Regions from separate parts of the Blautia wexlerae DSM 19850 genome, predicted to be linked through region 1. Evidence: predicted binding sites of a transcription regulator. Region 1 holds the regulator's gene; each other region holds the start of a gene.
What was found. Region 1 encodes NrdR, which represses ribonucleotide reductase genes. Its sites were predicted from a motif close to CACAANATNTTGTG; they were not measured.
Positions count from the first base shown of each region.

Region 2: a site for NrdR is predicted at 2,680-2,693, ahead of nrdD (anaerobic ribonucleoside-triphosphate reductase). Genes of this name have one in related genera too.
Region 3: a site for NrdR is predicted at 3,229-3,242, ahead of NQ550_RS17220 (ribonucleoside triphosphate reductase). Genes of this name have one in related genera too.

Region 1 is NZ_CP102267.1:2,564,039-2,569,868, reverse strand. It holds gene NQ550_RS11835 (CDP-glycerol glycerophosphotransferase family protein) at 1-1,072, shown strand, start outside; gene sigG (RNA polymerase sporulation sigma factor SigG) at 1,212-1,991, opposite strand; gene NQ550_RS11825 (YlmC/YmxH family sporulation protein) at 2,211-2,465, opposite strand; gene nrdR (transcriptional regulator NrdR) at 2,746-3,195, shown strand; gene gdhA (NADP-specific glutamate dehydrogenase) at 3,332-4,666, opposite strand; gene NQ550_RS11810 (citrate/2-methylcitrate synthase) at 5,158-5,830, shown strand, end outside.
Region 2 is NZ_CP102267.1:3,686,867-3,692,696, forward strand. It holds gene arcC (carbamate kinase) at 1-364, shown strand, start outside; gene nrdD (anaerobic ribonucleoside-triphosphate reductase) at 528-2,663, opposite strand; gene NQ550_RS17125 (hypothetical protein) at 2,783-2,971, opposite strand; gene NQ550_RS17130 (hypothetical protein) at 2,992-3,780, opposite strand; gene asnA (aspartate--ammonia ligase) at 4,069-5,076, shown strand; gene NQ550_RS17140 (CBS domain-containing protein) at 5,185-5,610, shown strand; gene NQ550_RS17145 (bile acid:sodium symporter family protein) at 5,689-5,830, opposite strand, start outside.
Region 3 is NZ_CP102267.1:3,705,568-3,711,397, forward strand. It holds gene NQ550_RS17210 (RrF2 family transcriptional regulator) at 1-44, opposite strand, end outside; gene NQ550_RS17215 (ACT domain-containing protein) at 210-638, opposite strand; gene NQ550_RS17220 (ribonucleoside triphosphate reductase) at 673-3,051, opposite strand; gene hflX (GTPase HflX) at 3,268-4,503, opposite strand; gene NQ550_RS17230 (tetratricopeptide repeat protein) at 4,528-5,577, opposite strand; gene glmM (phosphoglucosamine mutase) at 5,598-5,830, opposite strand, start outside.

The DNA.
Region 1 (5,830 bases):
AGAAGTGATACAGGAACTTAAGGATTGCGGAGTGGACGTAAAGGAAGATAAAAAGATTATTCTTTATGCACCGACATGGAGAGGCGAACAATACAGCCGTCCGGATACAGATTTGCAGGATGTCTATAAGCTGATCAATGTAATGGAGAACAGTATAGATACAAATGAATATCAGATATTTGTCAAGCTTCATCAGATCGTATATCACTATATGAAAGAGAATGCCATGGAACCTGGTGATGCGCAGACAAAATTTATTCCTGCAACAATGGATACAAATGAGATTTTGTCAGTGACAGATGTACTGATTTCTGATTATTCCAGTATTTTTTATGATTTCATGCTGACAGGAAAACCGATTCTGTTTTATGTGCCGGATGCGGAGAATTTTGAAGATTACAGAGGTCTGTACTTCGGATTTGACAAACTTCCGGGACCGGCAGTGTCTACCCCTGAGAAGCTTGGTGAACTTCTGAAGGATCTTCCGGGAGTGGCTGCTTCCTGTAAAGAGAAGTATGAAAAAGCAAGAGAACAGATATGTCCGAGAGATGATGGAAAAGCATGCAAACGTATAGCAGAAGTCCTGCTTGATGGAAAAGAACCGGTAAATCCGATATATCTGAATCAGACAGATAAAGTAAAACTTCTGGTATATGCAGGAGATTTCAGTGATACACAGGAGACAAAGGCATTCTATGAATTTCTGAACAAAGTGGATTATGAGCATTTTGATGTGACGTTGATCGGGAATGGTGCAAAAGAAGAGGAGTCTTCTGAGAAACTGGATAGTCTGCCAAAAGAAATCAGGGTTTTATACTGGAAGCGTTCCTACCCGGCTACGGACGAAGAATATGTATGTCATAAAAAGTTTATGAAATCTAAGAAAACAGAAGTGCCGGAGATGCTTCTGGATTTTTACAGGCGTGAGCTTCGCAGGATGATTGGAATGTCAAAGTTCGACTATGCTCTGGTATTTACTGATATGAAGAAGTTCTTTCCTGCAATGTCAGGGGCTCTGGATGTGAAGCAGATATTTAATATAGAAAACTGGCAGAATTTGTTGAAGTGTTAAAGTTTCATTAAAGCTTCACAGACGGATCAGAACCTCATTGGAAAGAGGCGGAAAACGGTATATTTTAAAAGATATGTAAGGCAGTCTGGCAGGTATTGGGCCAGGCTGCTTTTCTGAATACGGATCTTGAATTATCATTTTATGGACGCAGATAATTACGCATGGATTTCAGTGCATTTTTTTCGAGACGACTGACCTGTGCCTGGGAGATGCCGATTTCCTGAGCTACTTCCATCTGCGTCTTTCCTTCGTAGAAGCGCAGTTCTATAATATGCTTTTCGCGGCTATTTAGTCTCTGCATAGCTTCGCGGAGAGCAAGATTTTCAATCCAGCGTTCTTCTTTGTTTTTTTTGTCACTGATCTGATCCATGACATAAAGAGTATCACCGCCTTCTGTATAGACCGGTTCAAAGAGACTCACAGGATTTTGGATAGCATCAAGGGCATATACGATCATTTCTTTTTCGATACCAATTTCCTGTGCAATTTCGGTAACTGTAGGTTCTTTCAGGTGCTGCTTCATATAATTTTCGCGGGTATAGATTGCTTTGTATGCAATATCACGAAGAGAACGGCTGACACGGATACTGTTGTTATCCCTGAGATATCGCCTGATTTCGCCTATGATCATTGGAACTGCATAAGTGGAAAATTTTACCTGTAAAGTGGTATCAAAGTTGTCAATGGCCTTGATCAGACCAATACATCCGATCTGAAAAAGGTCATCGGCATTTTCGCTGCTGTTCTGAAATCGTCGTATTACGCTGAGAACAAGACGTAGATTTCCTTTAATGTACAATTCACGTGCCTGTTCATCGCCGTTTTTGATCCGTCTGAACAGTTCCGCTTTTTCTTCTGCTGTAAGAACAGGAAGTTTCGACGTATTGACTCCGCAGATTTCAACTTTGTTCAGTGCCATCTTATTGAATCCTCCTTATTATCTCTGGATGTAAACCGACTATTCGCAGATATGAGCCAGGATCCTCCGAAATCATTTCAGGAAATAAAAAAAGGACAGTGGCTGCCGAATAGTTGTCATATACTTCAGTAAGAATGATTCTCATATAGCAGTGGATTTATACTTTGACCGGGAAAATATAAAAAATATAGGTCCTTGACAATTCTCTGCGGTGAAATATCAGCCTTTATGGAAACATTTTTCTTCGTCTATTTTCACAAGGATGATATCGTCCCCGATCTGGCTGATACATTCCCAAGGAATGATATATTCATTATCACGTCCGAACAGGCAGCAGAATCTTCCGGGGCCTGGAAGTATAAGGGCAGTGAGTTGACTGCTTTTGCAGTCAAATTCCGCATCAATGGGACATCCGAGACTGCGGCAGGTACAGATATTAATTACTTCTTTTTGCTTTAATTCACAGATTTTCATAAATCAGATACAGTCCTTCCGGTTAAAATCAGACTGTCGTGCCAATGCTTTCAGAATCTGATATGCGTTTGATAACAATTTATGTATTTTTGCAAAAATTTATGCAAGTCCTTTTATTGACACCTTAAATAGAAATACAGTATAATAAAACTATATATAACTGTTTGTATTTGTGTTACTGAGAATGAAGTGAACAGTAACGTATTTGTAGCCGTTTAACCGAATCAAGTATATAGTACATAAGCAGAAAACAGTAATACGAATTAAAGGGGGACGTCATATGAAGTGTCCATTTTGTAATCAGGATAATACGAGAGTAGTTGATTCCAGACCGGTAGAAGATACCAATTCTATCCGTCGCCGTCGTTTGTGTGATGCCTGCGGAAGGAGATTTACCACATATGAAAAGGTGGAAAGTATTCCGCTTACTGTGATCAAAAAAGATCAGAACAGAGAACAGTATAATCGCAGTAAAATTCAGTCGGGAATTCTGAGAGCCTGCTATAAAAGACCAATATCCATAGATAAGATTGAAGAGATGATGGATGCCATAGAGGGAGAAATCTTTAATACCGAAGAGAAAGAGATTTCCAGCACCAGAATTGGTGAGATCGTTATGGAACATTTGAAAGATCTGGATGCAGTTGCTTATGTACGTTTTGCGTCTGTATACAGAGAATTTAAAGATGTCAGTACTTTTATGGACGAGCTGAAGAAGTTTATGAATTAAATAAGAGTTTTGTGTGAACAGTAATGTATGAATGCTCTGTGTGAAAGGATTTACGGGCAAATATAAAGAGCCGACGAGAATAATATCCCGCCGGCTCTTTATGTGTATTTTTATGGGGGTAATTAACTAAAATAAATTAAACAATACCCTGAGCGATCATAGCATCTACAACTTTCTCGAAGCCTGCGATATTAGCGCCTGCAACATAGTTGCCTTCCATATCATAACGCTTGGAAGCATCATCAACTTTATGGAAGATATCAACCATGATCTGATGAAGTTTTGTATCAACCTCTTCTGCTGTCCAGGAAAGTCTTGCAGAGTTCTGGCACATTTCAAGTGCGGAAGTAGCAACACCACCGGCATTAGCTGCTTTACCAGGCATAAATATTACACCGTTTGCCATAAGGTAATCAGTTGCCTCGCGGGTAGTAGGCATATTTGCACCTTCTGCAACATATTTGCATCCGTTTGCAATAAGGATCTTAACAGCATCAAGGTCAAGTTCATTCTGAGTTGCGCATGGAAGATAGATATCACATTTGATGTTCCAGATACCTTTTCCTTCTGTATAAGTAGCGCCTTCTACGCGATCTGCGTATTCTTTGATACGTCCACGTTTTACTTCTTTGATATCTTTAACTATGTCAAGTTTGATTCCTTCCGGATCATAGATATATCCGTTGGAGTCGCACATAGCAACAACTTTACCGCCAAGTTCGGCAGCTTTCTCTACTGCGTAGATGGCAACATTACCGGAACCTGTTACGATGAGAGTTTTACCGGAGATTGTGTCGTTTTTAGCTTTAACCATTTCGTTCAGCATATATACAAGACCATATCCTGTAGCCTGTGTACGGATCAAAGATCCACCGTAGGAAAGACCTTTACCTGTGAGAACACCCTCGTATAATCCGCGGTTTCTCTTGTACTGTCCGTACAGATAACCAATCTCACGTCCGCCTACACCGATATCACCTGCAGGAACGTCCATGTCAGCACCGATATATTTGGAAAGTTCTGTCATAAAGCTCTGGCAGAATGCCATAACTTCTCTGTCAGATTTTCCTTTAGGATCAAAGTTTGAACCACCTTTACCGCCACCGATCGGAAGACCTGTAAGGGAGTTCTTGAAAATCTGTTCGAAACCTAAAAATTTAAGGATTCCCTGGTTTACTGACGGATGGAATCTTAAACCACCTTTGTATGGTCCGATCGCACTGTTGAACTGTACACGATAACCTTTGTTTACCTGTACAACACCTTTATCGTCTACCCACGGAACTCGGAAAGAGATGATTCTTTCAGGCTCAACAAGACGTTCCAGAATGGAAAGCTTGCGGTATTTCTCTTCATTTTTGTCGATTACGACTTTAAGGGAGTCTAAAACTTCCTTTACTGCCTGATGGAATTCAGGCTCATTTGGATTCTGTGCTACGACTCTTTCGTATACTTCTTCAGTATAAGACATTATGATTTCCTCCTCGTCCATCGTATAATTATTTTTTAAATCGACGTTATTATACACTAAAGTGTTACAAATGGAAAGAGCCAAATGAAAATTTTTTTATGAAAATTTTTTGAACAAAATTTGTACTTGCGAAATGGCGCCAAGTATGAGAAAATGTTAAAAATCATCCATACAATTTATAGCAATTTCTAAAAAATACAGTATATTTATAAAAACTGCGTAAATTCGCACTGTACGTTTCGGTTCTTATATTGCCATGTATCCGTAAGAAACTGCAAATGGAAGTTAAAAAACGCTCGCAGGACAGTAGTGCGTGAACAGTAAGCGGTAATCTGATTTTTTCTATTCAGAAACAGAATATATAAGATGTAGACCGAAAGAGAAAAAAATGCTATAATATTTACAGAGATGTGCATCTACAAATTGTTGCGATGACAGAAACGAGGAGGGAATCATTATCGAGAGAATTGTGAAGAAAGGAGATTTATTACATGGCGGGATTTAAAACCAAAGTAACACCTGAAATTGAAAATCTGACGGAGGTTTGCAAGGAACATACAAGTCTGGATCTTTCTCTGTATGCAAAATATGATGTGAAGAGAGGTCTTCGTGATATTAATGGAAAAGGGGTTCTTGCAGGCCTGACTCAGGTTTCTAATGTGAAAGCCACAAAGATTGTTGATGGCAAAGAAGTTCCATGTGCTGGAAGTCTTTCCTACAGAGGATATGATATCAAAGATCTTACCAGGGGATTTATCGAAGATGACAGATATGGATTTGAAGAAGTTACCTATCTTTTATTATTTGGCAGTCTTCCGGATAAGAAACAGCTTGCAGATTTTACACAGCTTCTGGCAAATCAGCGGTCACTTCCTACAAATTTTGTGCGTGATGTTATAATGAAGGCTCCGAGCAAGGATATCATGAACGGGCTTTCCAGAAGTGTGCTTACTTTATATTCTTATGATACCAACCCTGACGATACATCATTGCCGAATGTGCTCAGACAGTGTCTGAATCTGATCAGTGTATTTCCGCTTTTATCTGTTTATGGATATCAGGCTTATAACCATTATATTAAAGATAAAAGTCTCTATATCCATAATCCGAAGAAAGAACTTACCACAGCAGAGAACATTCTGAGAATGCTTCGCCCGGATAAGA
Region 2 (5,830 bases), 1.1 Mb from region 1:
CGGCGGAATCCCGGTTATGGAACAGGGAATCGATCTTCATGGTGCAAGTGCGATCATTGAGAAAGACCTTTCCAGCGGACTTCTTGCACAGGAATTAAATGCAGATACTCTTCTGATCCTTACCAGTATTGAGAAAGTAAGTCTGAACCTCGGTCAGGACAACGAAGAATATCTTAATACAATTTCTGTAGATGATGCTAAGAAATATATGGCTGACAATCAGTTTGCCCCAGGCTCCATGCTTCCTAAATTCGAAGCCGGAATCTCTTTTATCGAAAAGGGAGATAACAGAAGAACGATCATCACAGATATTGCGCATGCAAAGGATGGATATTTCGAAAAAACCGGAACTATCATTAAATGATTCTATAGCAATCCTCGTAAATAATACATTTAAGAGGATTGCTATATTTTATCTGACAATACAAAAAGACATATACCAGAGCAATACATATCATCTTGCCGGTATATGTCTTTTAATTATCATATTATGATGTCAGATTCAAAAGTTTACCCCTGACCTGATATTACATAGATTTACGTTCCGCAATCTCTGCCATCTTCGCTTCGTTCAGACGAGTATCACCATGCACACGGCTGTAGGAAAGATATCCGTTCATACGGTCAATCTTTGTCAGATTCTTGGAACCGCAGACCGGACACACGTCCATTTCAAGTTCCTCATGTCCGCAGTCATCACAGTAAGCAAGGGAAAGATTTACTCCCTCATAATATCCCAAAGACATGGCTCTGCGAATCAGAGTGCGTATTGCTTCACGATTATAATCGATCGGATAACGTACATACTGAATCTTACCGCCGTTGCACAACTCCCAGAAACGTCCCTCCAGATCCTGTTTTTCAATCGGAGTTACATCTTCAGTCACATGACAGTGGAAACTGTTGCTTACATAAGGACGATCAGAAACCCCTTTCACAATGCCATACATCTTACGGAACTGTTCCACCTGCAGTCCGCATAAACTCTCTGCCGGTGTTCCATAAATTGCATAAAGATAACCATCTTTCTCTTTAAATTCATTTACTTTCCTGTTGATATATTTCAGCACATCCAGTGCAAACTGCCCGTCTTCAGCAATGGATTTGCCATTGTAAAGTTCCTGGAGTTCATTTAATGCAGTGATTCCGAAGGATGCTGTCATTGGTTTCAGAATCTTGCCAATCTTTTCATTCGGTTTCAGATGTCCACCGTAAAATCCTCCCTCACAATATGCCAGCGGGTTGGTTGACGCACGCATCTGTCCCAGATAATCATAGGTACGGATATGCAGATTACGGATCATCTCAAGATAGAAATCCAGCACTTCGTAGAAATCCCTGCTCTCTGCTCTGGCTTTGGCAAGGATCATTGGAAGATGAAGGCTTACCGCACCGATGTTAAATCTTCCCACAAACACAGGAACATCCTTATCATCTGCCGGATACATACCGCCTCTCTCGTACCAGGGGCTTAAGAACGCACGACATCCCATAGGACTTATAACCTTTCCATACTGCTTGTACATACTGGAAATATATCCTTTTCCTGACATGGACAGCCAGTCCGGATACATAGTCTTGGCAGAACAGTCAACCCCTGCCTCAAATACATCCTCACTGATCTTGCCTTTTCCATGGATATTTTCATCATAAAGGAATACGATTTTCGGGAAGAGTACCGGTTTCTTGCGTCCTGCCTTACCCTGTCCGCCTTTATGCACTTCAAGAAGAGAAATACTTGCCATCTTCTCGAACTGCTTTATTCCAAGTCCAAGAGTTACAGTTACAAATGGATAATCCCCTCTGGAAGATCCGACTGTATTCAGCTTATACTCAATCCCCTGCCATCCCTGGTCAAAATCTCTGCGGACTTTGTCAAGCGCATACTCGATCGCACGTTCTTCACGTCCTGTCCAGCTCTCGTCAGAGTATTTCATAAATTCCTGGATATATTTATCGTAACTCTTCTGTGCATAAGGTGCAAGGATCTTGTCTACTTCCGGTACTGTGAATCCGCCATACTGCTGTGCAGCAGTGCTCAGGATAATATCACCCATAACATCAAACGCAGTATCCAGTGTCTTAGGCTCATTGTACCATACATTTCCCATCTCAAATCCGCCGCTGAGTACAGATGCCACATCAAAGAGACAGCAGTTCATGGTATCCAGACGTGCAGACTGGTCATGAATATAAATATAACCATCTTTACATGCCTGAAGTTCATTACGATTCATAAAAAATTTACGATAAAGCTCTTTGTTCAGTTCATTAAAGATCAGGCTTCGCTTTGTAGCTACAAGCGCACTGTCTGTATTGGCATTACTCTTATCACCAATATAACGGATTGCCTGACTCTTGGTATATACATCATCCATCATATGGATAAAGTCAAGTTTGTAATTTCTGTAATCGCGGTAGCTCTTAGCCACTGCCGGGTTCACTCTCTCAAGTGCTCCCTCTACGATGTTGTGCATCTCCTGGATCTCTATCTCATTCTTTCCCAGTGCCTCCGCATGTTCTTCCGCAAACTGGCAGATAAATTCCTTCTCTTTATCCGAAAATGTGTATAAAATTCTGGCTGCCGACTTATTTACTGCTGCTACGATCTTCTGTGAATTAAACTCTTCTCTCGTACCATCTTTCTTTATAACATATATCATACCTTTTGCTCCCATATACAATATATAGTATTTTTTCTTTCATTCACCACAATTCTCTCTATATGTGGTACGTTTAACAAGTATAGCACAGTCTCTGACAAAAAGAAAGGGGCAAAAAATTATTCGTCATATTGCTGAATTTGATACATGGCAAGATAATTATCTTGACCATCCAGAGATACCACAGATACCTCATCCCCGGCATGTAATTCTATTTTCTCCTCGTGGTCTGCTTCGTCAAATTTTACAGTTTCATCTTTTCCTGAAGAACTTCTGATTTCCAGAGCAACCTTCTCCCAGCCGGACACTATCCTGTATTCTCCCGGATCTATTGTAAAATCATACCCCTGGTCACTGGCATCTGTATCGCAATCTCTGATGCAGTATCATCCGTTCTGACAATATAATTCTCTCCGGTGAACATATACCAGTCCGGATTGCCCCTCTGTTCATCCTGTCCGTTCTTTACTGCACTGATAGTCTCAGACCAGTCATCTGTCCAGTTATTCTCATTACTTTCATTACTTTCATTATTTTCATTACTTTCATTATTCTTATTACTCTCATTTACTTCATCAGAACTGCTGTCATCAAAAATACTGTTGAGATCTATGTCAAACTCATCATAGATAAATTCTTCTATCCTGTATCCAATCGTATCCCAATTCTCTGCCATCTGACCTATTATTACCATCAGAATCAGCACAATGATCCAGAAAATTTTGCCTGCCTTGCCGCTCTTTTTCTTCTCACTTTTTGCTGTCTTTTTTCCGGTACTGTATGTACGGGCAGTCTGTGCGCTGTACGACTGACCTGATGTTTTCTTTGTCCCTGATGTTTGTATTCTTGAAGTTTGTACTTTTGTATTTTGCATTCTAATAGTCTGTGTTCTGGCAGACGAAGTTTTTGCAGCTTTGGGAACTGTTTTATTTCTGTCAGACAAAGGGATCTCGTTCTCTGCCATTGCTTTTTTCACCTTTGCCGAAGCATGACGATAGTGCTCTGAACGGTCTTCGTTCAGATGATACAGTTCCATATCATTTCTATATGGCATTCCACAATATTTACACCTGCCGTTTACAATTGGTCCATCACAGACCTGACACCTTTTTCCCATATATCTTCCCCCTGAGTTTTATATAAATTTAACGCTTCATTCATTTACACATTTATTTTAACATTTCGCCCCAATCTTGCAAAGCTGAAATTGTGTTACTGTTCGTTCTGTTCTCCGTAACCATAATATCCCGCGAGATACTTCCAAATGAACAGTAATAATTGTCAAACTACCATTTTCCTGTTATAATAGCGTGGGAAAAGATAATGGATATTCAGTAAACAACAATATTTTTTATCAGTTTGCCATAAAATATGCAAATACAGAAATTACAGGAGGAATCCACTCATGGAACAGATTAAAATTCCTGACGGGTATCAGTCATCTTTAAATCTTCACGATACCCAGATTGCCATTAAAACTGTGAAAGATTTCTTTCAGCAGACACTGGCTCAAAAACTGAATCTGCTGCGTGTTTCCGCTCCGGTATTCGTTAATCCGTCATCCGGTCTGAACGATAACTTAAACGGCGTGGAACGTCCGGTAAGCTTTGATATCAAAGGCCAGCCGGAGAATGCTGAGATCGTACACTCTCTCGCCAAATGGAAGAGATATGCATTACAGAAATATGGCTTTGCTCATGGTGAAGGACTTTACACAGACATGATCGCGATCAGAAGAGACGAAGATCTGGACAATATCCACTCCGTATACGTAGATCAGTGGGACTGGGAAAAGATCATCAGCAAGGAAGAACGCAACATGGACACACTTGTTTCCACAGTACGTGCTATCTACAGCGTTCTCCGCAAGACCGAAAAATACATGGCTGTTCAGTACGATTACATCGAAGAAATCCTTCCGAGAGAGATTGCATTTGTCAGCACTCAGGAACTGGTCGACATGTATCCTGATCTCACTCCAAAGGAACGTGAATACAAGATTGTCAAGGAAAAAGGTGCCGTATTCCTTATGCAGGTCGGCAAAACCTTAACCAACGGAGAACGTCATGACGGACGTGCACCGGACTACGATGACTGGGAATTAAACGGCGATATCCTTGTTTATTATCCTGTTCTCGACATTGCTCTGGAGCTTTCTTCCATGGGTATCCGCGTTGACGAGGATGCGCTTGACAGACAGCTTACCATCGCAGGATGTGATGACAGACGCGAGCTTCCTTTCCAGAAAGCAATCTTTAACAAAGAACTTCCATATACTATCGGCGGCGGCATCGGCCAGTCCCGTATCTGTATGTTCTTCCTCAGAAAAGCACACATCGGTGAAGTACATGCTTCCCTGTGGCCGGAAGAAGTAATGAAAGAAGCAGCAGCAAAAGGAGTACAGCTTCTGTAAAAAAGCCGTAAACCTGGAATACTCAGAGATCACAGACACACAGATGTGTAAATACACAATGTATATCTGAGTGCCTTATCAGACAAATGTAACGGGGCGAATACAACAGTGAATATTTTATTTTTTTTAACACCTAAAAGTGATGTAGCATATATATTTGAAAATGAGACTCTTCGTCAGACTCTTGAGAAAATGGAACACAGAAAATTTTCCTGCATTCCGCTTCTGAGTCTGGACGGGAAATATAAAGGAAGTATTTCCGAGGGTGATCTTCTCTGGGGAATGAAAACCTTAAATGTTCCCGGACTGAAAGAAGCAGAGAGCATTTCCATTATGGCAATCCCGCGAAGAGCAACATATAAGGCAGTTCACGCAGATTCTGACATGGAGGATCTGCTGGACAAGGCAATCAACCAGAATTATGTTCCGGTTGTAGATGATCAGGGATACTTTATCGGCATCATCACCCGTAAAGAGATCATCAAATACTGCTACAAAGAACTGAAGAAATATATAAAAGCTTCAGATTCATAAAAAGAGCTGCCGCATTGCAATTTTTCAATTGCTAATGCGGCAGTTCTTTTTATATTCTTTATAACGCCTCAGCAGACCTCAACAAAATTCCTGTTTTTCCTTTTTCTGTGCCAGAAGCTTTCCGAACAATGCTGCCAACACCTGCTGAAACAGAGTTCCGATCATTACCGGAAACATAACTTCCCCCGGAAAATATGCAGCTGCGATCACCGCTCCTGCG
Region 3 (5,830 bases), 1.1 Mb from region 1:
AGCATAAGTCTCAGAGCATATCTTCCTTTTGTAGAAATCTGCATTTTTCAAAACCTCCTGATTAAATTTCGTCGGATTATCATTGTTTTCTTTTATTATATAGTATTCCTAGTCATATAGTCAAGATATATTCAACTTTCCTATATGAATATACAAAAAATCACAGAACCATCCCCAGTCCTGTGATTCTCTCACTGTCTTATACAGTATTATTTCTCCAGTTCTTCTGCTGAAGTAAATACATTAAATCCATTATTCTTAAGAATGCATTCTGTCACTGCACCATCCTCCGTCTGAAGAATTACTACAGGTCTGAGATCTTTTCTGTGGAAAGAAGTATAAATATAGTCAAGACTTACATTACTGTCTGATGCTACTTTCAGGAGTTCATCCAGACCGCCTGCCTGATCTTTCATATCAACTACGATCGCCTGTGTAATACGATTCATATATCCACTCCTGTTTAAAACAATTTCCGCTTTATCCGGATCGTTGCAGATCATACGGAAGATTGCAAACTCCGGTGCATCGAAGCATGCAAATCCATAAATATTAATCCCGTTATCTGCAAGTATCCCTGTCACTCTTTTCAGACTTCCTGCTTTATTTTCCACAAATACAACATTCTGTTTGATCATCTCTTTTATCCTCCGGTCAACTCTCTCAGTATCTTTATAATCCCTCATCCACATATTTCTTAATATTGGATGTATTTACATATTTCGTCATATGCTCACCGTCTGTGATCACCAGAGTCGGAGCCTGCATAATTCCAAACTCCTTCACCATCTCCGGATTCTTCTCCGCATCAATAATCTCGAACTCCCTGCCTTCCAGTATCTTCTTCGCCACTCTGCAGTTCGGACAAGTACTGGTTGTAAACAGGTATTTATGTGATGCCACAGGTTCTATCTTCACATCATCCTTAGTCACAGTAACTACACTGGCATGAACCGGCTGTATTTTTCTGATATCTGAATGCATCACATCATAAAGCGTACGGTTCTTATACTCCTGTGCTTTACCGTCATTCCAGTTCTGTACAGGTCTGTAATATCCTGTGATACGACTGTAAACCTCCGCCTTCTTACCACATTTCGGACAAGTGAAATGCTCTCCGCTGATGTAGCCATGTTCCTTACATACAGAATAGGTCGGCGAAATCGTATAATACGGCAGTTTATAATTCTCTGCGATCTTACGTACCAGTGCTGCTGCTGCTTTCCAGTCAGGAAGCTTCTCACCGATAAATGCATGGAATACAGTACCTGATGTATAAAGCGTCTGCAGATCATCCTGAATATCCAGTGCATCAAAAATATCTGTGGTATATTCAACCGGAAGATGAGAACTGTTTGTATAATAAGGAGTATCCCCTTCCTTGCCTGCAGTCTTAATATCCGGCCAGCGTTTTCTGTCGTGTTTGGCCAGACGATAGGCAGTAGATTCAGCAGGAGTTGCCTCAAGATTAAACAGTTCTCCTTCGTACTTCTCCTGATAATCGGACAGACGTTCCCGCATATGAAGAAGAACTTCTTTTGTAAATCTCTGCGTACGCTCATCAGACATATCTTTTCCCAGCCAGCGGGCATTCAGACCAACCTCGTTCATTCCCACCAGTCCAATGGTAGAGAAATGATTGGAAAAGCTTCCAAGATATCTCTTTGTATAAGGATATAATCCCTCATCCAGCAGCTTACCAATTACTTCACGTTTAATATGCAGAGAACGTGCGGAAATATCCATTAAGCGATCCAGACGATTGTAAAACTCTTCCGGTGTCTTGGAAAGATATGCGATACGCGGCATATTTATAGTTACTACCCCCACAGAACCGGTACTCTCTCCTGATCCGAAGAAACCACCGCTCTTCTTGCGGAGTTCTCTCAGATCCAGACGCAGACGGCAGCACATACTGCGGATATCACTTGGTTTCATATCACTGTTAATATAGTTTGAGAAATACGGTGTTCCATATTTGGATGTCATCTCAAAAAGAAGGCGGTTATTCTCTGTATCAGACCAGTCAAACTCATTTGTTATGGAATAGGTCGGAATAGGATACTGGAACCCGCGTCCGTTGGCATCCCCCTCGATCATGGTCTCAATAAATGCCTTATTGATCATATCCATCTCTTTTTTGCAGTCTTTGTACTTGAAATCCATATTCTTTCCGCCTACGATAGCCGGAAGCTCTGCAAGATCATCCGGTACTGTCCAGTCCAGCGTAATGTTGGAGAAAGGTGCCTGTGTTCCCCATCTGCTTGGGGTATTGACTCCATAAATAAAAGACTCAATACATTTCTTCACTTCCGGATAGCTTAAATTATCTGCCTTGACAAAAGGTGCTAGATAAGTATCAAAGGATGAGAAAGCCTGCGCTCCGGCCCATTCATTCTGCATAATCCCAAGAAAGTTTACCATCTGATTGCAGAGAACACTCAGATGCTTTGCAGGTGAAGATGTGATCTTGCCTTCAATGCCGCCAAGTCCCTCCTGGATCAGCTGTTTCAGTGACCATCCTGCACAATATCCGGTCAGCATGGACAAGTCATGAATATGAATATCTGCATTTCTGTGTGCATCTGCGATTTCATTGTCATAAATCTCAGACAGCCAGTAATTTGCAGTAACTGCACCGGAGTTGCTTAAGATCAGACCTCCAACTGAATAAGTAACTGTGGAGTTCTCCTTTACACGCCAGTCCTCAACCTTCACATAACTGTTTACGATTTCTTTGTAATCCAGGATCGTTGACTTCATGTTGCGAACCTTTTCCCTCTGCTTGCGGTAAAGAATGTAGGCTTTTGCCACATCTGCATATCCGGCCTGGATCAGCACATTCTCCACACTGTCCTGAATTTCTTCTACTGTAATCTTATTATCTGTAATCTTTTTCTGAAAATCAGAAGTAACACGCAGCCCTAAGAGATCAATCATCTCTTCGCTATAATTTTTCTCTTTTGCATCAAAGGCTTTATGGATAGCCGCTGTGATCTTGCCTATTTTAAACTCATCCACTTCGCCATCACGTTTTTCTACCTGAAACATATCTAATGCCCCCATTTTCTCTTGTTAATCTGTTTCTCCTGCATATTCTTACCGGAGATATTTCTGTCGTTACTGTCCACTTTGCTCTGAGTAACACTGTAGGTTCATTGTATCAGAGTATCACCGGTTCGTCAACACGCAAAAATACCACATAATGTTCCTCATTTTCGCAAAAGGCACAATATATGGTATTTTCTTATTTTTCAAAATATTTTTTTATACAACTCTGGCGTAGATTTCTTTCGGCACCCTTGCCTTCACAGCAATCCCTTCCTCTGTGTATTCCTCTGAGATAAGCTGCCCATATTCGCGGATCAGCTGGATTTTTCCTGCTTCCTGATAAGGGAAAAGGCGCTCCACATAAATCTGTTCTTCAGCAAGAAGCTTCTCCAGAAGATCATTCAGATCTGCAAGACCCTCGCCTGTCTTTGCAGAGACCTTCAGCGTATAGTCTGATTTAAAATCTCGCAGTACGCATGCCCCCGGCGCATCCTGCTTATTAAAGAGTGTGATGATCTTCTTTCCCATCACTCCCAGTTCTTTTAATGTCTCATATACCACATGCATCTGCATCTCTGCCTGCGGATTGGAAGAATCTACCACATGGATAATATAATCTGCATATTTGGCCTCTTCCAATGTGCTCTTGAATGCTTCGACCAGATGATGCGGAAGCTTATGGATAAATCCAACCGTATCTGTGAGAAGAATCTGCTGTCCGTCCTTCAAATTTAAAAGTCTGGTAGTTGGATCCAGTGTAGCAAACAGTTTATCCTCTGATAAAACCTCTGAGCCTGTCAGTGTGTTCAGCAGCGTAGATTTTCCCGCATTTGTATATCCTACGATCGCAGCAGTCTTCATATTGCCTCTGGCCCGGCTGGAACGGATCAGTTCCCTGTGTTTCTCCACCTGGGATAATTCCTGCTTCAAAGCAGAGATCCTTGTACGGATAAGACGACGGTCTGTCTCCAGCTTTTTCTCTCCCGGACCTCTGGTTCCGATTCCACCTCCCAGACGGGAAAGAGATTCCCTGAGACCGACCAGACGGGCAGATCTGTAACGAAGCTGTGCAAGCTCTACCTGTATTTTACCCTCACTGGTTATAGCTCTCGCTGCAAAAATGTCCAGAATCAATAATGTCCTGTCCATCACCTTACAGTCCAGTTCCCGCTCCAGATTATTCAGCTGTGCAGGAGAAAGTTCGTCATCACAGATAATTCCGGTTGCATCCATAGCATATACCAGTGCACGTACTTCCTCTATCTTTCCTTTTCCAATATAAGTTCCGGGATGCACAGACTCACGATTCTGAATGATTCTTCCCACTGTAACAGCTCCCGCAGTTGATGCAAGCTCCTTCAGTTCATCCAGGGATTCTTCCACATTATCATGATCATCCGTCTGCACTCCCACAAGAACCACCCGTTCTTCAAGCTTTCCAAATTCTTCCATAAATTCTCCTCAGTCAGATAGATATTACACACGCGTTTTAAGAAATGCAAGTTCCTTCTTAACAGTTTTATCTTCCGGGTATAATTCCAGATATTCCTGTGCTTTCTGCAAAGCAGTCTGAAAATCCAGTTTCTTCTCATAGACTACGATCTCATTAAACAGCAGACTCTGCATATCCTCCGCTCCTGCCACATGGATTCCGCTTTCTATATCAGAAAGGGCACTGTCATAATCCCCATCCTCTATATCACACAGTGCAAGTCCGTTAAATCCTTTGGCTCCGTTTTCTGCCTGTGATACATACTGCTGAAACATTGCTTTTGCATTTGCGCTGTCTCCTTTATCCATATATACCATACCAAGCAGAACCAGTGCCTCCGTATTATCGCCGTCTATGGCCTGTTTCAGTTCACTTTCAGCATTTTCATAATCATCCATATAATAATAAACTCTGCCGCGGTCACAATGATCCTCTGCATTTTTTGCAGTTCCTGACAAAGCAGCTTCCAGATAACGGGTTCCGTCTGCTTCCATATCCCTGTTCAGATATGCCCCGTAGATCTGGATAGCTCTGTCATAAGTTGCATCTTCGCCGTAGGCCTGTTCAAAATTAGCAGAAGCTTCCTCATAGGAATCCATGGCCAATGCTGTTTCTCCCGTAAGGAAGTACAGATCCGCATCCATTTTATAGTTTTCTGCCAGAGTCTGGCAGTCTTCCAGCGCTGCCTCATAATCCTTTACTTTGAGATAAGCCACAGCTCTATACGACAGAATATCTTTCTTTAATGCTTTGCCAACTTTGTCACATTTAAGCGCATCATTGAAATATGTTATGGCTTCTTCATAGTTTCCAAGCTTGAGTTTTGCTACGCCTGCACCTCTGTACGACTGTGCAGGCTTCACTCCTTCAGAAATTGCTGTCTCGTATTCTTCAAGTGCTGCCTCATAATTTCCCTGTTCCAGATCCTGTGCAGCCTGTTTATAATTCTTTGTATTTCCCACATTGCAGCCTGTCAGAAGTCCAAGGCTTAAGCAGACAGCAGTCAGAAATAATCTTTTTTTTCTGTTATACATGTAATTCCTTTGCCAGTAAATCAGTCAATGAGCAATCCTTCAGATTCCATTACCTTTACTACATGATCAACATTCTCAAGGCAGAGTTCATCTGTTCCGGCTTCTACCATAACACGAATCAATGGTTCTGTGCCACTCTCGCGTACCAGAATACGCCCATCACTTCCCAGTTTCTTTGCAACTTCCTCTACAGCAGCAACTACCTTCGGATTCTCTCTCGCAGTCTTCTTGTCTGCCACCCGGACATTTCTGA